3 regions of the Bradyrhizobium sp. SBR1B genome follow, and region 1 is predicted to be linked to each of the others. Evidence: predicted binding sites of a transcription regulator. Region 1 holds the regulator's gene; each other region holds the start of a gene.

Region 1 (7,672 bases):
GCCGCCTTCGACGCGGGCTTTGCGGCTACTGCATTCGCGCTCACGCCGTGCAGGAAGTCGTACGCGGCATGCAGGGCCTTGTCGTCCTCCTCCTTCGGCGGAACGTAGGACTGCGATCCGGTCTGCTCGCCGCCCTCGCCGGCTGAGAGATGCCCGCGCATCTGGGACTCCGCCATGGTGTCCATGCGGCCCTTCAGCTCCGGCGGCACGTCCTGCAGGATCTCTATGTCGGGAGCGATGCCCTGGGCCTGGATCGAGCGGCCCGACGGGGTGTAGTAGCGCGCCGTGGTCAGCGCCAGCGCGCCATTGCCGGCACCGAGCGGAATGACCGTCTGCACCGACCCCTTGCCGAACGAGCGCGTGCCGATGATGGTCGCGCGCTTGTGGTCGTGCAGCGCGCCGGCCACGATTTCGGAAGCCGAGGCCGAGCCGCCATTGACCAGAACCACCAGCGGCTTGCCCTTGGTGAGGTCGCCGCCATGCGCAGTGAAGCGCTGGGTCTCTTCCGGACTGCGGCCGCGGGTCGAGACGACCTCGCCGCGCTGGAGGAAGGCGCTCGACACCGACACGGCCTGGTCGAGCAGTCCACCCGGATTGTTGCGCAGGTCCATCACGTAGCCGGTGAGCTTCTCCTGCGGCACCTGCTTGGAGATCGCGGCGATCGCCTTCTTCAGGCCGTCGGTGGTCTGCTCGTTGAACGAGGTGACGCGGATATAACCGATGTCGCCGTTCTCCACGTGGAAGCGCACCGGGCGCACATGGATGATCTCGCGCGTGATCGCGACGTCGAGCGGCGCGTCCGCGCCCTTGCGCACGATGGTGAGCTTGGTCTTGGTATCGACCGGGCCCTTCATCTTGTTGACGGCCTGCTCGAGCGTCATGCCCTGCACGGCCTCGCCGTCGATCTTGCTGATGAGGTCGCCGGACATCAGGCCTGCCTTCGAGGCGGGCGTATCGTCGATCGGCGAAACGACCTTGACGAGGCCGTCTTCCATCGTGACCTCGATGCCGAGGCCGCCGAACTCGCCGGAGGTGGTCTCCTGCATCTCGGTCCAGGCCTTAGCGTTCATGTAGCGCGAATGCGGGTCGAGCGAGGTCACCATGCCCGTGATCGCGCCTTCGATCATCTTGGCGTTGTCGGGCTTCTCGACATAGCTCGCCTTGACGCGCTCGAACACCGTGCCGAACAGGTTGAGCTGGGAATAGGCATTGTCCGCGCTCGCTGCCGCCCGTGCCGCCCATACACCACCGTGCGGGCTGGCGACCAGAAGGGTGAGACACGCTCCGGTGAGCGCGCCCAGAGGGAACAGCAGGGTTTTCCGCATGGATGGGCTTGCCTTTTTGCTTGGCGGTTCGCTTGAGCTTGCTTGGGCTCGTCTCTCGAGACTTGGGAAGCAGACTTGGGAGGCGCCATGCAATTGGCGATCCAGTCCACTTCTCACAATACCATTCTGGTTTCTTCAAGGCCGGGACGCACCGCCGACCGGTACACCGCAGAAATCGCTTCGTTCGGACCTAAACTTTTGGCAACGTTGCAGGACTGGCCCGCCCCCAAAGGTACCTAAAGGGGCGATCGGTGCGCCCGTCCACGCCGCGCAGCCATGCCATTTTAGGATGGTTTTGGAGCGCTGGACGGGTTAGGCGATGACACAAGGCTTCAAATTCTCGGGAGGATAACAATGAACGAAGCACCCCGGATCCGGCCGGAACGGAACGTCGAGCTCGGCGCCAGCAACGAGCCGTTCCAGAACCTGCACGAATTCATTCGGAAAGCGCGGGCCAACCTCAACCAGAACGCCTGGGACTACATCGTGGGCGCCGCCGAGACCGAAACCACGATGCGCCGCAACCGCATGGCGCTGGACGAGATCGCCTTCCGCCCGCGCGTGCTGCGCGACGTCCGCAAGGTCGACGGCTCGGTTCAGCAGTTCGGCCGCAGGATGCGCCTGCCGGTGGTGCTCGCCCCCGTCGGTGCGCTCGAGATCTTCGATCCGGATGGCGCGGCGAGCGTCGCGCGCGCTGCCGGCACCTTCGGTGCAGCGCACATGCTGAGCTCGGTGTCCGAGCCCGGCCTGGAGCAGACCGCCGAAGCCGCACCCGATGCGCTGCGGCTCTATCAGCTCTATGTCCGCGGCGACGACGCCTTTGTCGCCGATGTCGTCAGCCGGGCCGAGAAGAGCGCCTATGCCGCCTTCTGCCTGACCGTCGATACCGCCCATTACAGCCGTCGTGAGCGTGACATCGCCAAGCGCTACGTTCGCGAAAGCCGCCTGCGTGCCACCGGCGGCGATTTCCAGAAGGGCCTTGAGTGGCGGACCGTGAAGATGATCAAGGACAAGTTCAGGATTCCGCTGATCCTGAAGGGCATCGCCACCGCCGAGGACGCCCTGATCGCGGTCGATCATGGCGTCGAATGGATCTACGTCTCCAACCATGGCGGCCGCCAGCTCGACCACGGCCGCGGCGCCATGCATGTGCTGCCCGAGATCGTCGAGGCCGTGAAGGGCCGCGCCAAGATCATGGTCGATGGCGGTGTCTGTCGCGGCACCGACATCGTCAAGGCGATCGCGGCGGGCGCGGACATGGTCGGGATCGGCCGGCTGCAATGCTGGGCGCTGGCGGCGGCTGGCGAGGCCGGCGTCGCGCGGATGCTGGAGCTGCTGGAGGACGAAGTGCTGCGCTGCCTCGGCCTTTTGGGCGCCACGTCATTTGCCGAGGTCGACAAATCCTGCCTGCATCCGGCGACCGCCACCAACGCGCCGAGCGTCTTCAGCGCATTCCCGCTATTCGACCACGATCCCTATCGATACTGAGTGAAAGGATGCAAGTGAACTCGCTTTCTCCCGGCAGCGCGGATGCGCTGCTGTTCGATCTCGGGCGCGTGGTGCTCGACATCGACTTCTCCAAGGCGATCGCCTGCTGGGCGGGACATGCCGGCTGCCAGCCCGAGGCCATCGTCGCGCGCTATGTGCGTGACGAGGCTTACCGGCTGCACGAGGTCGGCAGGATCAGCGACGAGGACTATTTCGCCTCGCTGCGTGCTTCGCTCGGCATCGGCATTTCGGACGCCCAGTTCCTGGAAGGCTGGAACGCGATCTTCGCCGGCGAGATGCCTGACATCGCCGAGCTGCTGCCGCGCGCGGCGAAGCAGATGCCGCTCTACGCCTTCTCCAACACCAACCGGCCGCATGTCGACTATTTCTCGAAGGAATACTGCGAACTGCTCGGCCATTTCCGCGCGCTATATCTGTCGTCCAGCATCGGCCTGCGCAAACCGGATGCGGAAGCCTTCGACCATGTCGTCGCCGCCATCGGCGTGCCCGCAAGACGTATCGTTTTCTTCGACGATCTCGCCGAGAATGTTGAAGGCGCGCGGTCGCGCGGGCTGACAGCGGTGCATGTGACGTCGCCGCGCGACGTCGGGAACGCCTTGAAGGCATTGGGCATCTGACGATCTCCGCGCAGCGGGAGACGCCAACGTCGCCCAAGTCTTCCGGAACCAATTTTGCCCAAAATGAGGAACCAGAGCGCTTTGTGCATTTTTGTACGGAGTTCCGGGAACGGAATGGCCCCTTACGGACTCTTGAGTCCGTTGGGACTTCTACACCGGACTTATGCACGTGCTGGGCAAAACCTATCTCACCAAGCAAGCCTCTCTCCTGCTTGAATTCGCAAGAACCACCTCGGATTCTGACCTTTCCGCCAAGCTGATCAGCAAGGCCGCCGACCTGAAATCCCAGGCCGATCCGCTGCCCGACAAGGATCAAGGGCCGAAGGCTCCCGACGTCGCGCTGGACGCCGGGCCGGACCGGCCGAGCGGGAGTTGAGCGATGCTGGCTGTGGCGCTCGTCATTCTCGTCCTCGCCATGGCCACCCTCCTGCCGATCGGTCTCGTTCTCTGGATCATGCCACGCCAAGCCTGAGCCTGCCTTCCATTCTGGGCCGGAAGCGGCAGGATAAATCCTGCCCGCTCCGCCATTTTGCCTCTGCCCCCGCGCTCGGCTAGAAGACTGTCGGAACATTTCATCCGAACGTGCCGAGCAGGAGTTTCGCCCGTGGCCTTGATGCCGGTTTCCGACGCCCTTGCTGCGGTGCTGGCGGGTGCAGAGCCGCTGCCCCCAGAGATGGTTTCACTCGACGAAGCCTACCATCGCGTGCTCGCGCAGGACGTCGCTGCGCGGCGCACCCAGCCGCCCCAGGCGATGTCGGCGATGGACGGCTATGCCGTGCGTGCAGCCGACGCGGCAACAATCGATTCCAGGCTGACCATGATCGGTGAGGTCGCAGCGGGCCGTCCGTTCACGGGAAAGGTCGGCGCCGGCGAAGCCGTGCGAATCTTCACCGGCGGCGTCGTTCCGGACGGCGCGGATGCGGTCGTGATCCAGGAGGACACGATCGCCGAAGGCAAGCACATAACGATCAAGGAAGCCGCGATCGTGGGTCGGCACATCCGCCCCGCCGGCGTCGATTTCCGCGAGGGCGACGTTCTCCTGCGCAAGGGAACCCGTCTGACGGAGCGCGATCTCGCCCTCGCCGCCGGAATGAACCACCCGCAGCTCGCCGTTTGCCGCCGTCCGAAGGTCGCGATTCTCGCCACCGGCGACGAACTGGTGATGCCGGGCTCAACGCCCGGGCACGGCCAGATCGTCTATTCCAACGGCTATGCCCTGCACGCGCTCGCCCGCAGCGAAGGCGCCGAGACCATCGACCTCGGTGTCGCCGCCGATACGCTGGAGGCCACCACCGCCGGCGTCCGCCGCGCGCGCGAAAGCGGCGCCGACATCCTGGTCACGACCGGAGGCGCATCGGTCGGCGACCACGATCTGGTCCAGCAGGCGCTCAAGGACGAAGGCATCGCGATGGCGTTCTGGAAGATCGCGATGCGGCCCGGCAAGCCGATGATGCACGGACGGTTAGGGGCAATGGGCGTCATCGGCCTGCCCGGCAATCCCGTGTCGTCCTACGTCTGCGCCTTCCTGTTCATGTTGCCGCTGATTCGCGCGCTGTCAGGCCGTTCGGTGATTCATCATCATCGCGAGCGCGTCGTGCTGGGCCGCGATCTCGGCGCCAACGACCAGCGCGAGGATTATCTGCGCGCGCGCCTGGAAATGCGCGACGACGGCACGCTCGTTGCCCTTCCCGTCAGCCATCAGGACTCCTCTCTGCTTGCGAATCTTGCTGCAGCACAGGTACTTCTCGTGCGCGCACCGTTTGCGCCGAAGGCCGAGGCCGACAGCCCCTGCGAGGTGCTGCGGCTCCCCGTCTGAACTGCGCCGCCACACGCATTCCGTGAGTTTCGTTCTGTTCACGGTAAATTAAGCAGTTGCGGAACACATATCGAACATATAGTGTCCGTTCATGATTTGTTTCGAGATGTAGCGGCTTATCGCTGAACTCATCGTCTCGGAATCGAACGACATCAACCGGGGGACTTTGTTCGAGATGTTAACGCGCAAACAATACGAGCTTCTGCGGTTCATCAGCGAGCGCTTGAAGGAAAGCGGCGTGCCGCCGTCCTTCGACGAGATGAAGGATGCGCTCGACCTACGCTCGAAGTCAGGTATCCACCGCCTGATCACCGCGCTCGAGGAGCGCGGCTTCATCCGCCGCCTGCCCAACCGCGCCCGGGCCATCGAAGTGATCAAGCTGCCGGAGCTCCAGGCTGCCGCCGGCAACCGACGCGGCTTCACGCCAAGCGTCATCGAGGGCAATCTCGGCAAGCTACGCGCGAGCTCCAGCCCGTCCGCGGACGAGGGCGAGCGACCCGTTGCGGTGCCCGTGATGGGCCGCATCGCGGCCGGTACTCCGATCGAGGCTTTGCAGACCCGCAGCCACACGATCAGCGTGCCGCCCGACATGCTCGGCTCCGGCGAGCATTACGCGCTCGAAGTGCGCGGTGATTCCATGGTCGAGGCCGGCATCCTCGACGGCGACATGGCGCTGATCCAGCGCAACGAGAGCGCCGATACCGGCGACATCGTGGTGGCACTGATCGACGACGAGGAAGCCACGCTCAAGCGCTTCCGCCGCCGCGGCGCCTCGATCGCGCTGGAGCCCGCCAATGCCGCTTATGAGGTGCGCATCCTGCCGCCGAACCGCGTGAAGATTCAGGGCAAGCTGATCGGGCTTTACCGCAAGTACTGATACCGGAAGTACTCGATACCGAAGTCTTTAGCGCCTCGCGCGCGCCTTCGATCGGCCTCGCCGATCAGAGATTGGAGCGGATAACGGTCCGCTCCGGCTGGATAGTCTTTCTGGTATCGCACAGATTGTCCGGCCCCTCCTCCTTGCGCGACATCCTCGGCAGGCCGCGCGACGCAACATCGCTTCGCGGCCTTTCGAGTTCGAGGGGGACGGCCCAAATGCGCAGCTCGTTTGAGTGCAACCGCAGCAACGCTGATCGCAACATCAGCATCGCAAGCCGTTGCTGCGCAAGCGCATCACTCCGCCGGTCGTTGACAGGCGCGGTTGTCGAGACGCGGCTGCCAAATGCACGGAAGCCGACTTTGTTCCTAACAAATTCGGAAAAGATGGAAAAGATAATGTGATCGGGGCTCGCGGATCCCAGCCGCAGATTTGCCTACAACCGAGCAGACCGTCACGTGCTTCCACTCTGGTAGGGGCCTGCGCCTCCGAAAGAGGTGCGGGTCGCTATCTCTGCATTGAGGAGCACCCGATGTGTGACTACAGCCTGCATGCCGTCGCGACGCGCCCCGCAGAAGTCGGCGAGACGATCGTTACGACAACATTCCGCGGCACCTCGACGCGCGGCTTCGCCTCCGAAGCCGATCTCTCCGTCGCGGTCTGCCTGCTGCCGGGGACGGAGCTCGCCTTCGCCGACGACGTCCGTTACGACAACCGCTGGATCTGGACGCGCACCGTCAACTCCCGCGTCGGCAAGTTCGGCAAGATCGATCCGCACATTCCCGATCGCCATCATGACGCGATCGAATTCCCGGACGGCAAATCCGTGCTGGTGACGCAACTGGTCGAAGGCCAGCGCGCAACCGTGCTGCAACTGCCGGTGACCCAGCCGATCGGCGAGCGCGAGCACAAGCCGCAGATCATCGCCGACAGTCGCCCGACGGTCACACGACTGCCGATCGGCTGACGCCCTCCGCCCGATAGGCCGAGGGCAAGGATTGAAATGCCGTCGCCGGCCGAGGCCGGCGAGCCCGGTGGGTTTTTGTTTCATGAAATTCGATCGGCGAGCGCCGCCGCCTCGCCTCGTCGCCGCACGAAGTTTGAGCCGTGCTGCCTGAATTTTGAACGTCCGCTCCGCAGCCAAATGACCGATGCTGTCGTGGTTTGAGGCGGCGGACACGCTCGATGAAAACCTTCATTCGCGTCGTTGAACTCTGGGTGCCTGACCGGACGCGCATGCGGCTGGAATTCGGCGGCGGCCTCTACGATGAAGGGCTGTCCGCGTTCAAGGCCGTCAGCGAAGAGCTGCACTTCGGATATGACGAGGGGCTTCCAGGCAAGGCCTGGGCCTGCGGCCATCCCGTCATCCTCACGAAATTCGCCAACTCCTATTTCAAGCGAACCGATCAGGCCGTCGCGGCCGGCCTCACCTGCGGCGTGGCGGTGCCGCTGTTTGCAGGCGAATTCCTGCAAGCCGTGATGGTGCTGTTCTGCGGCGACGACGAGGCGCATGTCGGCGCGATCGAGC
Region 2 (7,672 bases), 110 kb from region 1:
ATGCAGAACCCGACGATCTATGAAGGCCTGAATCTCGTCTGCCGCCAGAGCAAGCTGCCCGGCATCGACCTCTCCGACATCACCTATTATGTCGGCCGCGAGACCATCATTCCCAGCGAGGACATTCCGGGCATGTGGGTCTGGCGCGAAGGCGTGTTCGCCTTCCTCCAGCGCAACGCCGAACGATCGGCCGCGTTCTTCGGCGTGCCGACCAAGCAGGTGGTGGAGTTCGGCACGGAGCTGGAGATTTAGGGCATGGCGCGTAGCCCGGATGGAGCGCAGCGCAATCCGGGACTTTTGAACCTTGCGAGAACCCGGATTTCGCTTTGCTCCATCCAGGATACAAGCCTGACCTTGAAGCCATGACAACCAGTGACGCTCCTTCCTTGAAGCTGAAGCCACGCCTGCCGGTCTCGGCCGATCAGGTGCAAGCGATCATCCGCCGGATATACCCGCAGGCATCGCTGCTCGGCATCACAGAGCTACATGGCGGGGAGATCAGCACCGTGCTCGAGATCGCGCTGGCGGATGCGCGCCCCTGCATCCTCAAGGTCTATCCGGAATCGCTGCAATGGAAGATGGCCAAGGAGGTTTACGTCCTGGGGCTCCTGCGAGACCTCGGCACGTCCATTCCCAAAATCCTGCTTGCCGACGACACGCGATCGGTATCGAGCTGAACTATGTGCTCATGACCAAGTTGGAGGGCGTCGTGCTTGGCCGACGCGCGGCAACGCTGTCGGAGACCGAGCTGTTTGCGATCTACGCCGAGATGGGCGCGACGCTGCGCCGGATCAACGACATCACGCTCGACAGCTTCGGCTATATCGGCCCCAACGGGGTCTGGACGGCCCATCCGAGCAACCAAGCCTACATGTCGGCGCAGTTCGACCGAAAGCTCAGGGAGTTTCTCACACGCGGCGGCGATCCAGCTTTAGCCGCGCGTCTTCGCGACAGCGTCACGGCACGACAGCAACTGTTCGAGGCAGCAATCACCCCTCGACTGTGCCACTACGATTTCCATGCCGGCAATGTGCTGGTGACGTCGCAGGGCGCACCACGCCTGACGGGCATCGTCGACTTCGAGAACGCGACATCGGGCGATCCGTTGATGGATATCGCGAAGGCGCTGTACTATTTCACGCCGAAGGATGCGCCAAAGCGCGACGGATTGCTCGCCGGCTGTGGTCAGATGGGGCGCCCCGACTGGCAGGAGACGCTCGGTCTCTATCGGCTGTACTGCACGCTGGAGCTCTGGTGCTGGATGGCACAGATCGGCAAGCGAGAGGCGCTTGCCGACCTCACGAGCGAGCTTGCGAACGGCGTGTAGAACGGGGCATCACGCCCCGTTCCCGTTCTCGCCATTCCCGCTCTCGGCCTCTTCCGTGATGTGCTCGACCGAGACGACATGCTCGTCCTCGGCGGTGTCGAACACGATCACGCCTTGCGTCGAGCGGCCGGCGATGCGGATGCCTTCGACCGGGCAGCGGATCAGCTGGCCCTTGTCGGTGACCAGCATGATCTGGTCGGCATCTTCCACCGGGAAGGACGCGACCAGATTGCCGTTGCGGTTGTTGACGCTCATGGCGACGATGCCTTTGCCGCCGCGGCCGGTGGTGCGGTACTCGTAGGACAATGTCCGCTTGCCATAACCGTTGACGGAGACGGTGAGCACGACCTGCTCCTGCGCCGACATCTCGGCGTAACGCTCCTGCGCGAGCTGGAAGCTGCCGGAGGTCTCCTCGGCCTCGGCGTCCGCGGCGGCATCTTCGGCCACAGCTTCGCCGGCGACGGCGCGGCGCATCTTCAGGTAGGCCGAGCGCTCGTCCGAGGTGGTCTCGACATGGCGCAGGATCGCCAGCGAGATCACCTTGTCGCCTTCGCCGAGCGCGATTCCGCGCACGCCCATCGAGGTGCGCCCGGTGAACACGCGCACATCGGGGACCGGGAAGCGGATACACTGGCCGCCGGCGGCGGTCAGCAGCACGTCGTCGCGCTCGGTGCAGATCTGCACGTCGACGATCGACTCGCCGTCGTCCAACTTCATGGCGATGATGCCGGAGCGGCGGACGTCGACGAAGTCGGACAGCTTGTTGCGGCGGACATTGCCGCCTGTCGTGGCGAACATCACGTCGAGCTCGCCCCAGGTGGATTCGTCCTCCGGCAGCGGCATGATGGTGGTGATGCGCTCGCCCTGCTCCAGCGGCAGGATGTTAATCAGCGCCTTGCCGCGCGCGTTCGGCGCGGCCATCGGCAGACGCCAGACCTTCTCCTTGTAGACCTGGCCGCGCGAGGAGAAGAACAGAACCGGCGTGTGCGTGGAGGCCACGAACAGGCGCGAGACGAAATCCTCGTCGCGGGTCTGCATGCCGGCGCGGCCCTTGCCGCCGCGGCGCTGCGCCCGGTAGGCCGACAGCGGCACACGCTTGACGTAGCCGGCGTGGGACACCGTGACGACCATGTCCTCGCGCTGGATCAGGTCCTCGTCCTCGACCTCGCCTTCCTGCTCGATGATGACGGTGCGCCGCGGGGTGGCGAACTCGGCCTTCACCTCGGCAAGCTCGGTCTTGATGATGCCCAGCACGCGCTCGCGCGAGCGCAGGATGTCGAGATAATCGGCAATCTCGCCGGCAAGCTTGTCGAGCTCGTCGCGGATTTCGTCGCGGCCGAGTGCGGTGAGGCGCTGAAGGCGCAGGTCGAGAATGGCCCTCGCCTGCTCCATCGACAGCCGGATCGTGCCGTCCGCGCTGATGCGGTGACGGGGATCGTCGATCAGGGTCAGCATGTCCTCGACGTCCCGGGCCGGCCAGTCGCGCGACATCAGCGTGTCGCGCGCGGTGGTCGGGTCCGGCGAGGTCCGGATCACGCGGATCATCTCGTCGATATTGGCAACCGCGATCGCCAGACCGACCAAAATATGGGCGCGGTCGCGCGCCTTGGCGAGCAGGTACTTGGTGCGCCGCGTGACGACCCGCTCACGGAAGTCGACGAAGATCGCGAGCAGGTCCTTCAGATGCATGATCCGCGGACGGCCGCTGTCGAGCGCCACCATGTTGACGCCGAAGCTGGTCTGCAGCGGCGTGAAACGGTACAGCTGGTTCAGCACCACATCCGGCACGGCGTCGCGCTTCAATTCGATGACGACGCGGTAGCCTTCGCGATCCGATTCATCGCGCAGGTCGCCGATGCCCTCGATCTTCTTTTCCTTCACCAGCTCGGCGATGCGCTCGACCATCGTCGCCTTGTTCACCTGGTAGGGAATCTCGGTGATGATGAGCGCCTCACGCTCCTTGCGGATGGTCTCGATCGCGACCTTGCCGCGCATGACGATCGAGCCGCGGCCGAGGTGATAGGCGGAGCGGATGCCCTGCCGTCCGAGAATGACGCCGCCGGTCGGGAAATCCGGTCCGGGCACGATGTTGATGAGCTCGTCGATGGTGAGCGCGGGGTTGTCGATCAGCGCGACGCAGGCGTCGATGACCTCGCCTAGATTGTGCGGCGGGATATTGGTCGCCATGCCGACCGCGATGCCGCCGGCGCCGTTGACGAGAAGGTTCGGGAACTTGGCCGGCAAGACCGACGGCTCGGTCTCGTTGTTGTCGTAGTTCGGCTGGAAGTCGACAGTGTCCTTGTCGATGTCGGCCAGCAGGGCCAGCGCGGCCTTGGTCAGGCGCGCTTCGGTGTAACGATAGGCAGCCGGGGGATCGCCGTCGACCGAGCCGAAATTGCCCTGGCCGTCGATCAACGGCACGCGCATCGAGAAGTCCTGCGCCATGCGGACCATGGCGTCGTAAATCGACTGGTCGCCGTGCGGGTGATACTTACCGATGACGTCACCGACCACGCGGGCGGATTTGACGTACTTCTTGTCGGGCGTGTGCCCCTGCTCGTTCATCGAGAACAGGATGCGGCGGTGCACCGGCTTCAGACCGTCCCGGGCATCAGGCAGCGCCCGCGCCACGATCACGCTCATGGCGTAGTCGAGATAGGACTTCTTCATCTCCTCGAAGATGGAGACGGGGCGAATATCCGAGGGTTGCCCCGGCTGGTCGCCGGGCTTGTCGTCGTCGTCAGCCAAGGGGAAATCCGGTGAGGTTTTATCTGGGAATCATATAGCGCATCGAGACCCTGATAACCACCCTCGCAGGCTTCAGGGAAGCGCTTTTTCCGCTTATTTTTCCAATAACTTACGGCCTTAAGGGGAGCGTCTCGGAGGGACCGGGAACAGGCCTTCCGAAATCGCCTCTGGGACCCCTGTCGATCGCGCGTCAACGCGCCCTTCGACGCGATTGCGCTGGGCAATCCGAGTTCAACCCAAACATGAAGCGGGCCCGGAAAACCCGAGCCCTTCCTGCCGATTAGTAAGGTTTGCTGACACGAAATGAGAAGGCGCCGCTCAGCCGGCAGCGCCCCCTGATCGTCCGGTCCGTTCTCAGAACGGGATGTCGTCGTCCATGTCGCTGTTGCGGCCACCGCCGCCGGCGGCGACGGGACGGCGCGGCGCGCTGCTGACTGGACCGGAGGAGCCGAAATCGCCGCCCGGCTCGTCGCCGAAGCTGCCGCCTCCTCCGCCGCCGCCACGGCCATCGAGCATCGTGAGCGTCGAATTGAAGCCCTGGAGCACGACCTCGGTCGAGTACTTCTCGACGCCGCTCTGGTCGGTCCATTTGCGGGTCTGGAGCGCGCCCTCGATGTAAACCTTCGCGCCCTTCTTCAGGTATTGCTCGGCGACCTTGCAGAGCCCTTCATTGAAGATCACGACGCGATGCCACTCGGTCTTTTCCTTGCGCTCGCCGCTGTTCTTGTCGCGCCAGGTCTCGGAGGTGGCGATGCTCAGATTCGCGATCGGCCGCCCGTCCTGGGTGCGGCGGATTTCAGGATCCTTGCCGAGATTTCCAACCAGAATGACCTTGTTGACGCTTCCCGCCATCGCCGCTCTCCACTCCGAATGCCACTGAATTTCCTAAGGCCGAGCGCGCTGCCCGCGTTCCTCTGCGCCCTGTTAAGGCGACCCTATACGCTTGCAGGGGCTGATCAGCCCATCACCCCCGAGGTTATCCCCACATATAGCACCGACCGGCGATCTGTTCCAGATTTGTTCCTCCAGAAATCGCCGCCAATGTGGAGACGCGATGGCATCCAGATGGCGCTGCGATGGCAATCGGGATGGAACCAAATCGGGTTCCCGTGAACGCCAAAAACTACTTAACATTCATTAAGTTAGAGGTAGGTCGATTACATCCAACTGTTGCACTCCGGGCACGGACTCTGCCGCAGAATCGAGCTATCGTCGTGCCTGGAATTGATGCAATGGGCCTCGCGCCTGATCGTCCGCCTTGGGGAACTCAGAGAGGCGGACACGACTGGGGAGATTACAGTGAAGAAGATTTTGTTTGGCTTCGCCGGCGCGGTTGCGCTGACCCTCTCGGCTCCGGCCGGTGCTGCGGATCTCGCAGCGCGTCCCTATACAAAGGCGCCGGTCGCGCCCCCCGCTCCGATCTATACCTGGACCGGCTTCTACCTCGGTGTGCAGGGCGGCGGTGCCTGGGGCCGCAGCGACGAAACCTTCTTTGGCGGTCCGAATACGGCGCTCTTTGCGGGAAGTCAGAACTACGACACCACCGGCGGCTTTGTCGGTGGCGTGGTCGGCTACAACTGGCAGGCGGCCAACTGGGTGTTCGGCATCGAGGGCGACTATCATTGGGCTGACATCAACGGTCGTTCGGCCGAGATCAATGCCGGCCTCGGCGACACCTATTTCACGAGAATCCGCGGCTTCGGCGACATCAAGGGCCGTCTCGGCTACTCGACCGGCCCCGCTCTCTTCTTCGTCAGCGGCGGCGCTGCGGTCGGCGACATTCAGCATCGCTACGATGGCGTCCCCGGAAACGTCTTCATCCAGAACAACACCCGCTGGGGTTGGACCGTCGGCGCCGGCGCGGAATACATGTTCGCTCCGAACTGGTCGGCCAAGGTCGAATACAACTATATCGACTTCGGCAAGAGCACGATTCAGTACAGCCCCGTCGTGACCAACCGGTCCGAGTGGACCGATACCGTCCACACGGTCAAGGCAGGCGTGAACTATCACTTCAACTGGGGTGCGCAGGGCGTCGCGCGGTACTGATATCCCTCTGACATCATTGACGTCTAAGGCCGGCCTCGCGCCGGCCTTTTTCGTTTGGCGCGACGTGAAACGGAAGCAATAAGTCAGTAACCATCACCTTTTCGACTGCTGTGGCTTTTCGGAGACACAACTTGCGGCTTTAGTGGTGTAAGCACGGCATTAGTTGGGCCGTTGAGTCCGCTGCCCTTCCGGTCAGGAAGGCAACAACAGAAACTGGGACTGGGATTAGTTGAAAATGAAGAAGGTTTTGTTGGCTTCGGCCTGTTTGTTCGCTCTCGCTGCGCCCGCTTCGGCGGCCGACCTCGCAGCCCGCCCCTACACCAAGGCTCCGATCGCTCCGGCGGCTGCCGTCTACAACTGGACCGGCTTCTATCTCGGTATCGTCGGTGGCGGCGCCTGGGAAAACGCTTCCGGCGACCCGAAGATGAAGGGTGGCTTCGTCGGCGGCACCGCCGGCTACAACTGGCAGGCCGGCAACGTCGTGTTCGGCATCGAGGCCGATGGTTCCTGGGCTGACGTCAGCGCCTCGGCGACTGCTCTCGGCATCACCGTGTCGTCCAAGACCGACGCGCTCGGCACCGTCCGCGGCCGCATCGGCTGGGCCGTCAACAACGTGCTGTTCTACGGCACCGGTGGTTACGCCTGGATCGACAACAAGGTCAGCGTCAGCGCGCTCGGCGTGACCGTCTCCGACAGCAAGTTCCACTCGGGCTGGACCGTCGGCGCCGGCGTCGAGGCGTTCTTCGCTCCGCAGTGGTCGGTCAAGGGCGAGTACCTCTATCGCAGCCTCGGCGGCGAGACCTACTTCTCCGGTCTCGGCGCTCCGGTCACCACCGGCACGCTCAACTTCCACACCGTGCAGGTCGGCGTGAACTATCACTTCGGCGCCCCCGTGGTCGCCAAGTACTAAGCTACACTTCAACGCCTCGCGTTGCGAAAGGCCGGCCTCGCGCCGGCCTTTTTGTTTTTTGCGCGCCAACCGGCCCGCTCGCGTTTTCGCAGAGATGTGGCCCCCGGGTGACACAACCTTTGGCTTTAATGGTGTAAAGCAATGACATTAATCGGGTCATAGGTCCGCTGGCTCTTCCGCTTTTCGGAAGGTCAGAAAGAGAAACGGAACTGGGGAATGGATATGAAGAAGCTTTTGCTGGCTTCGGCCAGCTTGTTCGCACTTAGCGCGTTGGCACCCGCCTCGGCGGCCGATTTGGCGGCCCGCCCCTACACCAAGGCTCCGGTCGCGCCGATCGCGATGTACAATTGGAGCGGTTTCTACATCGGTATCAACGGCGGCGGCGCCTCGAGCCGCAACTGCTGGGACGTCAACAATATCTTCGGCATTGCCGGTCCGGACACGGCTGAAGGCTGTCACAATGCGACCGGCGGCGTCGTCGGCGGCCAGGTCGGCTATCGCTGGCAGTCGGCCAACTGGGTGTTCGGCCTCGAAGCTCAGGGCGACTGGGCCAACCTGAAGGGCTCGAATACGAGCTTGGTGCTTGGCCCGCTGGTCAACCAGACCAAGATCGACGCAATTGGCCTGTTCACCGGCCA
Region 3 (7,672 bases), on a different contig from region 1:
CGGAGTTCGACGTGGCGTTTGCGCAAGTGTGCTGCGATCTGCGCGACGGCAAGGCGCCGGATGACGTGGTGGCGACGGCAAGAGCATCGCTGGCCGAGCCGATGGACAATGCGAAGCTCGGTGGGGCGATTACGCGGTTTCTGGCAAGGCGCACGTAGTTCGCAATCGTCGCCACGTAGATTCTTCCCTTCTCCCCTTGTGGGAGAAGGTGGCGCGAAGCGCCGGATGAGGGGTATCTCTCCACAAGCAAGATGTTCACGAGCGGAGAGATACCCCTCACCCGTCTCGCCGCTGCGCGGCGAGCCACCCTCTCCCACAAGGGGAGAGGGTGAAGCAGCACCGGCTTCGATAAACTCAGTGCGGTAGGGTGGGCAAAGCGAAGCGTGCCCACGTCCTGCCTGTTTGGCGAGACGACGTGGGCACGGCGCAAGTGCGCCTTTGCCCACCCTACGATTCCGGACTCGCTGAGAAAGACCCCTCACCGTATCGCCGCCATGCGGCGAGCCACCGTCTCCCATAGGGGAGAGGGTGCAGCGCGCCCGCCGCGCTATCTCGCGAACATCAGAAGGGATCCGTCCCCAGCCCCGGCACATCCGCGGGTCGCGGCCCGGGCGCGGTCCAGTGAAACCGGCGATCCTTCTCCGCAATCGCGATATCATTGATCGACGCCTCGCGCCGCTTCATCAAGCCGTGCTCGTCGAACTCCCACTGCTCGTTGCCGTAGGAGCGATACCACTGTCCGCCCGCGTCGTGCCATTCGTACTGGAAGCGCACGGCAATGCGGTTCTCGTCGAAGGCCCAGAGGTCCTTGATCAGGCGGTAGTCCAGCTCCTTCTCCCATTTGCGGGTGAGGAAGGCGACGATGGCCTCGCGGCCCTGAAAGACCTCGGAGCGATTGCGCCAGCGGCTGTCCTCGGTATAGGCGAGCGAGACGCGCACCGGGTCGCGTGAATTCCAGGCGTCCTCGGCCATGCGGGCCTTTTGCACGGCGGTCTCACGGGTGAAGGGCGGAAGCGGCGGGCGCGACATGATGGCCTCATCGGTTGGTCGGGGCCGCAATCTATCGCCCCAACTGCTGGAGTCGATAGGCCATCACAAATCGGGCGATCACTTATCGGGCGATCACGAAATCAGATCGGCCTTCATCAACGCGCGGATCGATTTCGGGATCGGCTGCGCGCGGCCGCCGCTGATGAAGGCGACGCGGACCTCGGCCTTCACCAGAACTTCCCCGCCGCGACGCACTTCCTGCGCCAGCATGATCGAGGCTCCCTTCACCGCGACCGGCCAGGTCACGACATCGAGCACGTCGTCCATCCGCGCGGGTTTCAGGAAATCCAGATGCATCGAGCGCACGACGAAGGCGAAGCCCGCGCCTTCCGTCTCCACCTGATCGAACAGCGCCTGCTGCTCGGCACCCATCAGCCGGAGGTGATTGGTGCGGCCGCGCTCCATGTAGCGCAGATAATTGGCGTGATAGACGATGCCGGAGAAGTCCGTGTCCTCGTAATAGACGCGGACCTGCATGTGGTGGCGGCCGTCGCGGATCTCGCCGTCGAGATGAGCTGTCACGTCGCGAGCCTCTTCGCTTGTCGCTATAGGTCCGTTTTGCGCAAAAACGGCCGGACGCGCAAGCGTTGCTAGGACACAGCGAGCCCTGTCCTTCCCAGCGTCACCTCGACGATCTCGGGCGGCACACCGACACGGACCGGCATGATGCTGCAACCGAGGCCGCCGGAGACAATGAGGTCGCATTTGAGGCGGAAGTGGCCATAAGCGAGGCGCACGCCGTTCTTGGGCGAAACCGCCGGTGACCAGCCGAGCAGACGAACCTGGCCGCCATGGGTATGGCCGGACAGTTGCAGCGCGACGCGCCCGGGTACGAGCGGCGCGATGTTGGGCTCGTGCGCGAGCAGGATGACCGGCGCATCGTCGGTGACCTTCGCCAGCGTGCCGGCGAGATCGTCGGCGCCGAGCCGATGCGCGCGGCCATAGCGCTTTGAGGGGTAGTAGGCCAGCTGATCGCCGAGCCCGGCGAGCCAGAACGGACGGCCGTCCTTGGTGAGGCGCACGACGTCGTTCTCGTAGACGGGGATGCCGGCCGCCTCCAGCGCCCGATGCGCGATGGTCGGTCCGTGCCCCGCCTGCTGCACGGTCCTGTCGTCCCAATAATCGTGATTGCCCATGACGGCATGGACGCCGAGCGGTGCCTTGAGTCCGGCCAGCACCCTCGCCCATTCGCGCGACGGGATGAGGCGCGTGACGTGGTGAAGGCCGGCGACATAGTCGCCGAGCAGCACGATGATATCAGGCTTCAGCGCATTGGCACGGTCGACGATGCCCTCGATCCGCTCCAGCGACATCCAGGGATCGCAGGCGTGGATGTCGGCGATGGCCGCGATCTTCAGCGAAAAATCCGCCGGCCATTGCCGCGGCTTCGGATGATAGCGGGTGACGCGAAGCCGCAGCACCGGCTCGACGCCGACGCCGTAGGCGGCGGTCGAGATGCCGAGGGCGGACAGACCGCCGATGGAACGGATGAAATGACGGCGCGTAATCATGGAAGCCCGATCGAGATGCGCCTTGTTGATGCGGTCTGATTGGAGCGGAATTGGGGTGCGTTCATGCAGACCGTCTGCACGAGATTACCAGAAATTCATGACAGAAGGAGCGCGCTGCATTGGCGCAGCTCAGTCGTCGCTCTCGTCCGTGCCGAACAGGCCGAATTGTGCCGCCGCATCGCGCGAGGGCTCGGCGATGCCGAGATGACGGAAGGCGTGCGAGGTGAGCAGACGGCCGCGCGGGGTGCGCTGGAGATAGCCGCACTGGATCAGATAGGGCTCGATGATGTCCTCGATCGCATCGCGCGGCTCGGACAACGCGGCGGCCATGGTCTCGACGCCAACCGGGCCGCCGCCATAGTTCATCGCGATGGTCGTGAGGTAGCGACGGTCCATCGCGTCGAGGCCCGCGGCATCGACCTCGAGCGCGCTCAGGGCGTGGTCGGCGATCTTGCGGTCGATCTTGTCGGCATCGGCCGCCGAGGCGAAATCGCGCACGCGGCGGAGCAGGCGGCCGGCGATACGCGGCGTGCCGCGGGCGCGGCGGGCGATTTCGTTGGCGCCATCCGCGCTCATGCCGACATTGAGCACGCGCGCGCCGCGGCTGACGATGCTTTCGAGCTCCTCGATCGTGTAGAAATTGAGCCGGACCGGAATGCCGAAACGATCGCGCAAGGGATTGGTGAGCAGGCCGGCACGCGTGGTGGCGCCGACGAGGGTGAATTTCGACAGCTCGATCTTCACCGAGCGCGCCGCCGGGCCCTCGCCGATGATGAGGTCGAGCTGAAAGTCCTCCATCGCGGGATAGAGCACCTCTTCCACCGCCGGGCTAAGACGATGGATCTCGTCGATGAAGAGTACGTCGCGCTCTTCGAGATTGGTGAGGAGAGCTGCGAGATCGCCGGCCTTGGCGATCACGGGACCCGATGTCGCGCGAAAGCCGACGCCCAATTCCTTGGCCACGATCTGCGCCAGCGTGGTCTTGCCGAGGCCGGGGGGACCTACGAACAGCACGTGATCCAGCGCCTCGCCGCGCTTGCGCGCCGCCTCGATGAAGATCGAGAGGTTCTTGCGCGCCTGCTGCTGGCCGACGAAATCGGACAGCGACTGCGGGCGCAGCGCGGTGTCGCCGACATCGTCGCTGCGGCGCTCGGGCGAGACCATGCGGGAGGCCTTGGGATCGCTCACTTGGCGAACTCCCCGTAGGGTGGGCAAAGGCACTCTTCGCGCCGTGCCCACGATATCTCTCCGATCGCCCTAAGAGTGGTGGGCACGCTGCGCTTTGCCCACCCTACGAGACTGACCATTGCCGCGCTCACTTCGCCAGTTCCTTCAGGCCGAGGCGAATGAGCTGCGCCGTCTCGGCGTTCTCACCCGCACTGCGCGAGGCCGACGCAATCGCGGCGGCGGCCTGCGGCTGGCCGTAGCCGAGATTGACCAGCGCGGAGATCGCATCGGCGACGGGCCGCGGCGCGCGCTGGTCGTCGACCGCACCGGCAAGATGCACGACGGCCGGATCGACATTGGCGAAAGCCGGCGCCTTGTCCTTCAACTCGGTGACGATGCGTTCGGCGACCTTGGGACCAACGCCGGGCGTGCGCGCCACCGCGGCCTTGTCGCGGAGCGCAATGGCATTGGCGAGATCGGCCGGCGCCAGCGTGCCGAGCACGGCGAGCGCGACCTTGGCGCCGACGCCCTGCACGGTCTGGAGCAGGCGAAACCATTCGCGCTCCTGGTCGGTGCGGAAGCCGAACAGTTTGATCTGGTCCTCGCGGACATAGGTCTCGATCGACAGCACGGCAGCTTCGCCCGGCTTGGGCAGATGCTGCAACGTGCGCGTCGAGCAATGCACCTGATAGCCGACGCCGCCGACGTCAAGAATCACGAAATCCTCGCCGTAGGAATCGATCAGGCCCTTGAGTTTGCCGATCATAACCCCGCCACCTTCAGCCGCAGCGCGGTGCTCTGGCGGTGATGGGCGTGGGTGATGGCGATGGCGAGCGCGTCGGCGGCGTCGGCGGACGGCGGCTCGGCCTTGGGCAGCAATATCTTCAGCATCATCGCGATCTGTTGCTTGTCGGCATGGCCGGCGCCGACCACGGTTTTCTTGACCTGGTTCGGCGCGTATTCGGCGACCGAGATGCCGAACATTGCGGGCGCCAGCATGGCGACGCCTCGGGCCTGGCCGAGCTTCAGTGTCGCAACGCCGTCCTTGTTGACGAAGGTCTGCTCGACCGCGGCTTCCATCGGCTGATGGTTCGAGAGCACGGCCGCGAGCCCTTCATGGATCGCGAGCAGCCGGCGCGCCAGCGGCAAATCGTCCGGCGGTTCCACCGAACCGCAGGCGACGTAGATCAGGCGATTGCCCTCAGCCTCGATCACGCCCCAGCCGGTGCGGCGCAGGCCGGGGTCGATGCCGATGATGCGAACGGGGCCACGAATCGGGAGCGCAGTCATGGGCCAGTGATAGCGGCTGGCTGCCGTGGGGGAAACAGAAACAGAACGGAAGTAACAGGGGAAGTGGGGGCGTTAGTGAGCCGCACCGCCCACCACAGACTCCGGGCGTCATACCCCGCGAAGGCGGGGTATCCAGTACGCCGCGGCTTCTCCGTATTCCCATTGCTGTCTCTGGAATACTGGGTCGCCCGGTCAAGCCGGACGACGACAGCGGAGGGTGAGGTGAGGCTCTACCCGCCCATCTTCGCCACCAGCGCGTCCGACACCTCGAAATTGGCGTAGACGTGCTGGACATCGTCGTGCTCGTTGAGCAGGTCCATCAGCTTGAGCAGCTTCTCGCCGGTCTCGTCGTCGACCGCGACCGTGTTTTGCGGCTTCCAGATCAGCGCGGCCCTGCGCGGCTCGCCGAACTTGGCTTCCAGCGCCTTGGCGACGTCGCGATAGCCTTCGGTCGAGGCGTAGATCTCGTGACCGGCTTCGCCGGAGACGACGTCGTCGGCGCCGGCCTCGATCGCGGCATCGAGCACGGCGTCGTCGGAGGCGACGCTGCGGTCGTATTCGATGATTCCGGTGCGATCGAACATGAAGGACACCGAGCCGGTTTCGCCGAGATTGCCGCCCGATTTGGTGAAGAAGGAGCGGATGTCGGAGGCGGCGCGGTTACGGTTGTCGGTCAGCGCCTCGACGATGACGGCAACGCCGCCGGGGCCATAACCCTCGTAGCGGATCTCGTCATAGTTCTCGCCGTCGCTGCCGAGTGCCTTCTTGATGGCGCGCTCGATATTGTCCTTCGGCATGTTCTCCTGCCGCGCGGCGATTACGGCGGCGCGGAGGCGGGGGTTCATGTTGGGGTCGGGCGTGCCCAGCTTGGCCGCGACGGTGATTTCCCGCGCCAGCTTGCCGAACAGCTTCGACTTCTGGGCATCCTGCCGCCCCTTGCGGTGCATGATGTTCTTGAATTGGGAATGTCCGGCCATGCGTGGTCTCTCGGGGATCTCTTGGAATCGTACGCCAATGAGGGTGGGAAACGCGGCCTTATAGGCCGCCAACCCACCGGAATGAAAGGGTCTCGGATACTTTAAGGTAACACCGTACAGGCCCCTGCCCAGAGGTGAGGCATCGTTAACCCTGACTTCATTCCAGCCTGCGAAAATAACCTCCGAGCGTCCCCCGACAAGAGAGACCTGATGGCATTCGGACTATTTCGGAAGCGTCTGCCGGATATGGCCGCGCCCGTGGCAGCCGCAGAGGCCGCACCGCCGGTGGCCCAGTCCGAGCCCGCCCCGGCCGAAGGTGATTCGGCGCGGGAAATCCTGGAATTGCTGGAACTCGAGCTCGGCGCGATGATCCGCCAGCTCGAGCGCGCCGCCAATTCGGTGGCGGGCGGCGCCGAAGCGACCGCATCGACGCTTGCCGCCATCCGCGACCGCACCGACGCCCTGACCGGCCGGACCAATGCCGCGCAATCGACCGCCTCCACCTTCGCCCATGCCGCGGACAAGTTCACCCAGTCCGCGCTAGGGATCGGGGCGCAGGTTCGCGAGGCCGGCAAGCTCGCCGACGAGGCCAGCGCCGCGGCGCAGGAAGCCCGTGCCAATGTCGATCGCCTGCGCGAATCCTCCGCCGCCATCGGCAATGTCGTCAACCTGATCGCACAGATCGCGCGGCAGACGACGCTGCTCGCGCTCAACTCGACGATCGAGGCCGCACGCGCGGGCGCTGCGGGAAAAGGCTTTGCGGTCGTCGCAACCGAGGTCAAGGCCCTCGCGGTGCAGACGCAAGGGGCGACGGAAGAGATTACGAAGAAGATCGACGCGCTGCAGCGCGACGCCGCCGGCTCCGCCGATGCCGTGCACCGCATTTCGCAGGCGATCGAGGCGATCCGCCCGGTCTTCGAGACCGTCAACGGCGCGGTCGCCGAACAGAACGCCACGACCAGCGAAGTCTCCGGCAACGCCGCCAGCGCCTCGGAGTTCATCGTCTCGGTCGGCGAGAGCGCAGCCGAGATCGATGCCGCGACCAAGGCGGCCGAGAGCCATGGCGAGAACGTCGCCAGTGCCGGCAAGGCCGTCACCACCTTCGCACAGAAGCTGAAATCGCGCTGCGCCGTGCTGCTCCGCCAGAGCGAGCATGACGACCGCCGCAAGACCGAACGGCTGCCCTGCCATCTGAAGCTCGAAACCGCGCGCGGCGTGATGCCGGTCTATGAAATCTCGATGGAGGGCGTGCTGATCGGTGGCGCGGATGCGGGCCGGCTTGCACCGCAAGCGATGATCGAAGGCACCCTCGAAGCCGTCGGCGCCTGCCGCCTGCGCGTGATCGAGCAATCCAAGGCCGGGGCCCGCGCGCAATTCGTCGGTCCCAATGCCGAGCTCAGCGAAAAGATCGAGGACAGGCTCTGGGCGATCCACGAAGAGAACACGGAGTTCGTCACCCGCGCCATGGAAGCGGGCAACGCGCTGACCAAGATCTTCGAGCAGGCCCTTGCCCGCGGCGAAGTGGGGATCGACGATCTCTTCGACACCGACTACGCCGAAATCGCCGGAACCAATCCGCAGCAATACCGCACGAAATATCTCGACTGGGCCGACCGCGCGCTGCCGCCGTTCCAGGAGGTCTTTCTGGCCAAGGACCAGCGCATGGCGTTCTGCGCC

Evidence for each region. Region 1 encodes LexA, which represses DNA repair genes until DNA is damaged. Its sites were predicted from a motif close to TGTTCNNNNTGTGTTCNG; they were not measured.
Region 2: GGD61_RS12360 (single-stranded DNA-binding protein) is a predicted target of LexA. The motif match lies at 5,083-5,100, and genes of this name have one in related genera.
Region 3: ruvC (crossover junction endodeoxyribonuclease RuvC) is a predicted target of LexA. The motif match lies at 5,049-5,066, and genes of this name have one in related genera.

What each region holds. Positions count from the first base shown of each region.
Region 1 covers NZ_JACIHC010000004.1:17,283-24,954, reverse strand. Annotated here, with positions in the region: gene GGD61_RS11835 (S41 family peptidase) at 1-1,325, opposite strand, end outside; gene GGD61_RS11830 (alpha-hydroxy acid oxidase) at 1,680-2,813, shown strand; gene GGD61_RS11825 (HAD family phosphatase) at 2,822-3,451, shown strand; gene GGD61_RS11820 (hypothetical protein) at 3,621-3,827, shown strand; gene glp (gephyrin-like molybdotransferase Glp) at 4,056-5,267, shown strand; gene lexA (transcriptional repressor LexA) at 5,443-6,144, shown strand; gene GGD61_RS11805 (hypothetical protein) at 6,677-7,111, shown strand; gene GGD61_RS11800 (GAF domain-containing protein) at 7,330-7,672, shown strand, end outside.
Region 2 covers NZ_JACIHC010000004.1:130,482-138,153, reverse strand. Annotated here, with positions in the region: partial or broken gene GGD61_RS12375 (potassium transporter Kup) at 1-252, shown strand, start outside; gene GGD61_RS40465 (hypothetical protein) at 363-677, shown strand; gene GGD61_RS12370 (phosphotransferase family protein) at 689-1,327, shown strand; gene gyrA (DNA gyrase subunit A) at 1,337-4,075, opposite strand; gene GGD61_RS12360 (single-stranded DNA-binding protein) at 4,430-4,927, opposite strand; gene GGD61_RS12355 (outer membrane protein) at 5,375-6,124, shown strand; gene GGD61_RS12350 (outer membrane protein) at 6,360-7,034, shown strand; gene GGD61_RS12345 (outer membrane protein) at 7,257-7,672, shown strand, end outside.
Region 3 covers NZ_JACIHC010000014.1:179,028-186,699, forward strand. Annotated here, with positions in the region: gene GGD61_RS29030 (type 1 glutamine amidotransferase) at 1-158, shown strand, start outside; gene GGD61_RS29035 (nuclear transport factor 2 family protein) at 562-1,029, opposite strand; gene ybgC (tol-pal system-associated acyl-CoA thioesterase) at 1,123-1,572, opposite strand; gene GGD61_RS29045 (metallophosphoesterase) at 1,641-2,561, opposite strand; gene ruvB (Holliday junction branch migration DNA helicase RuvB) at 2,691-3,725, opposite strand; gene ruvA (Holliday junction branch migration protein RuvA) at 3,877-4,494, opposite strand; gene ruvC (crossover junction endodeoxyribonuclease RuvC) at 4,491-5,018, opposite strand; gene GGD61_RS29065 (YebC/PmpR family DNA-binding transcriptional regulator) at 5,249-5,995, opposite strand; gene GGD61_RS29070 (methyl-accepting chemotaxis protein) at 6,206-7,672, shown strand, end outside.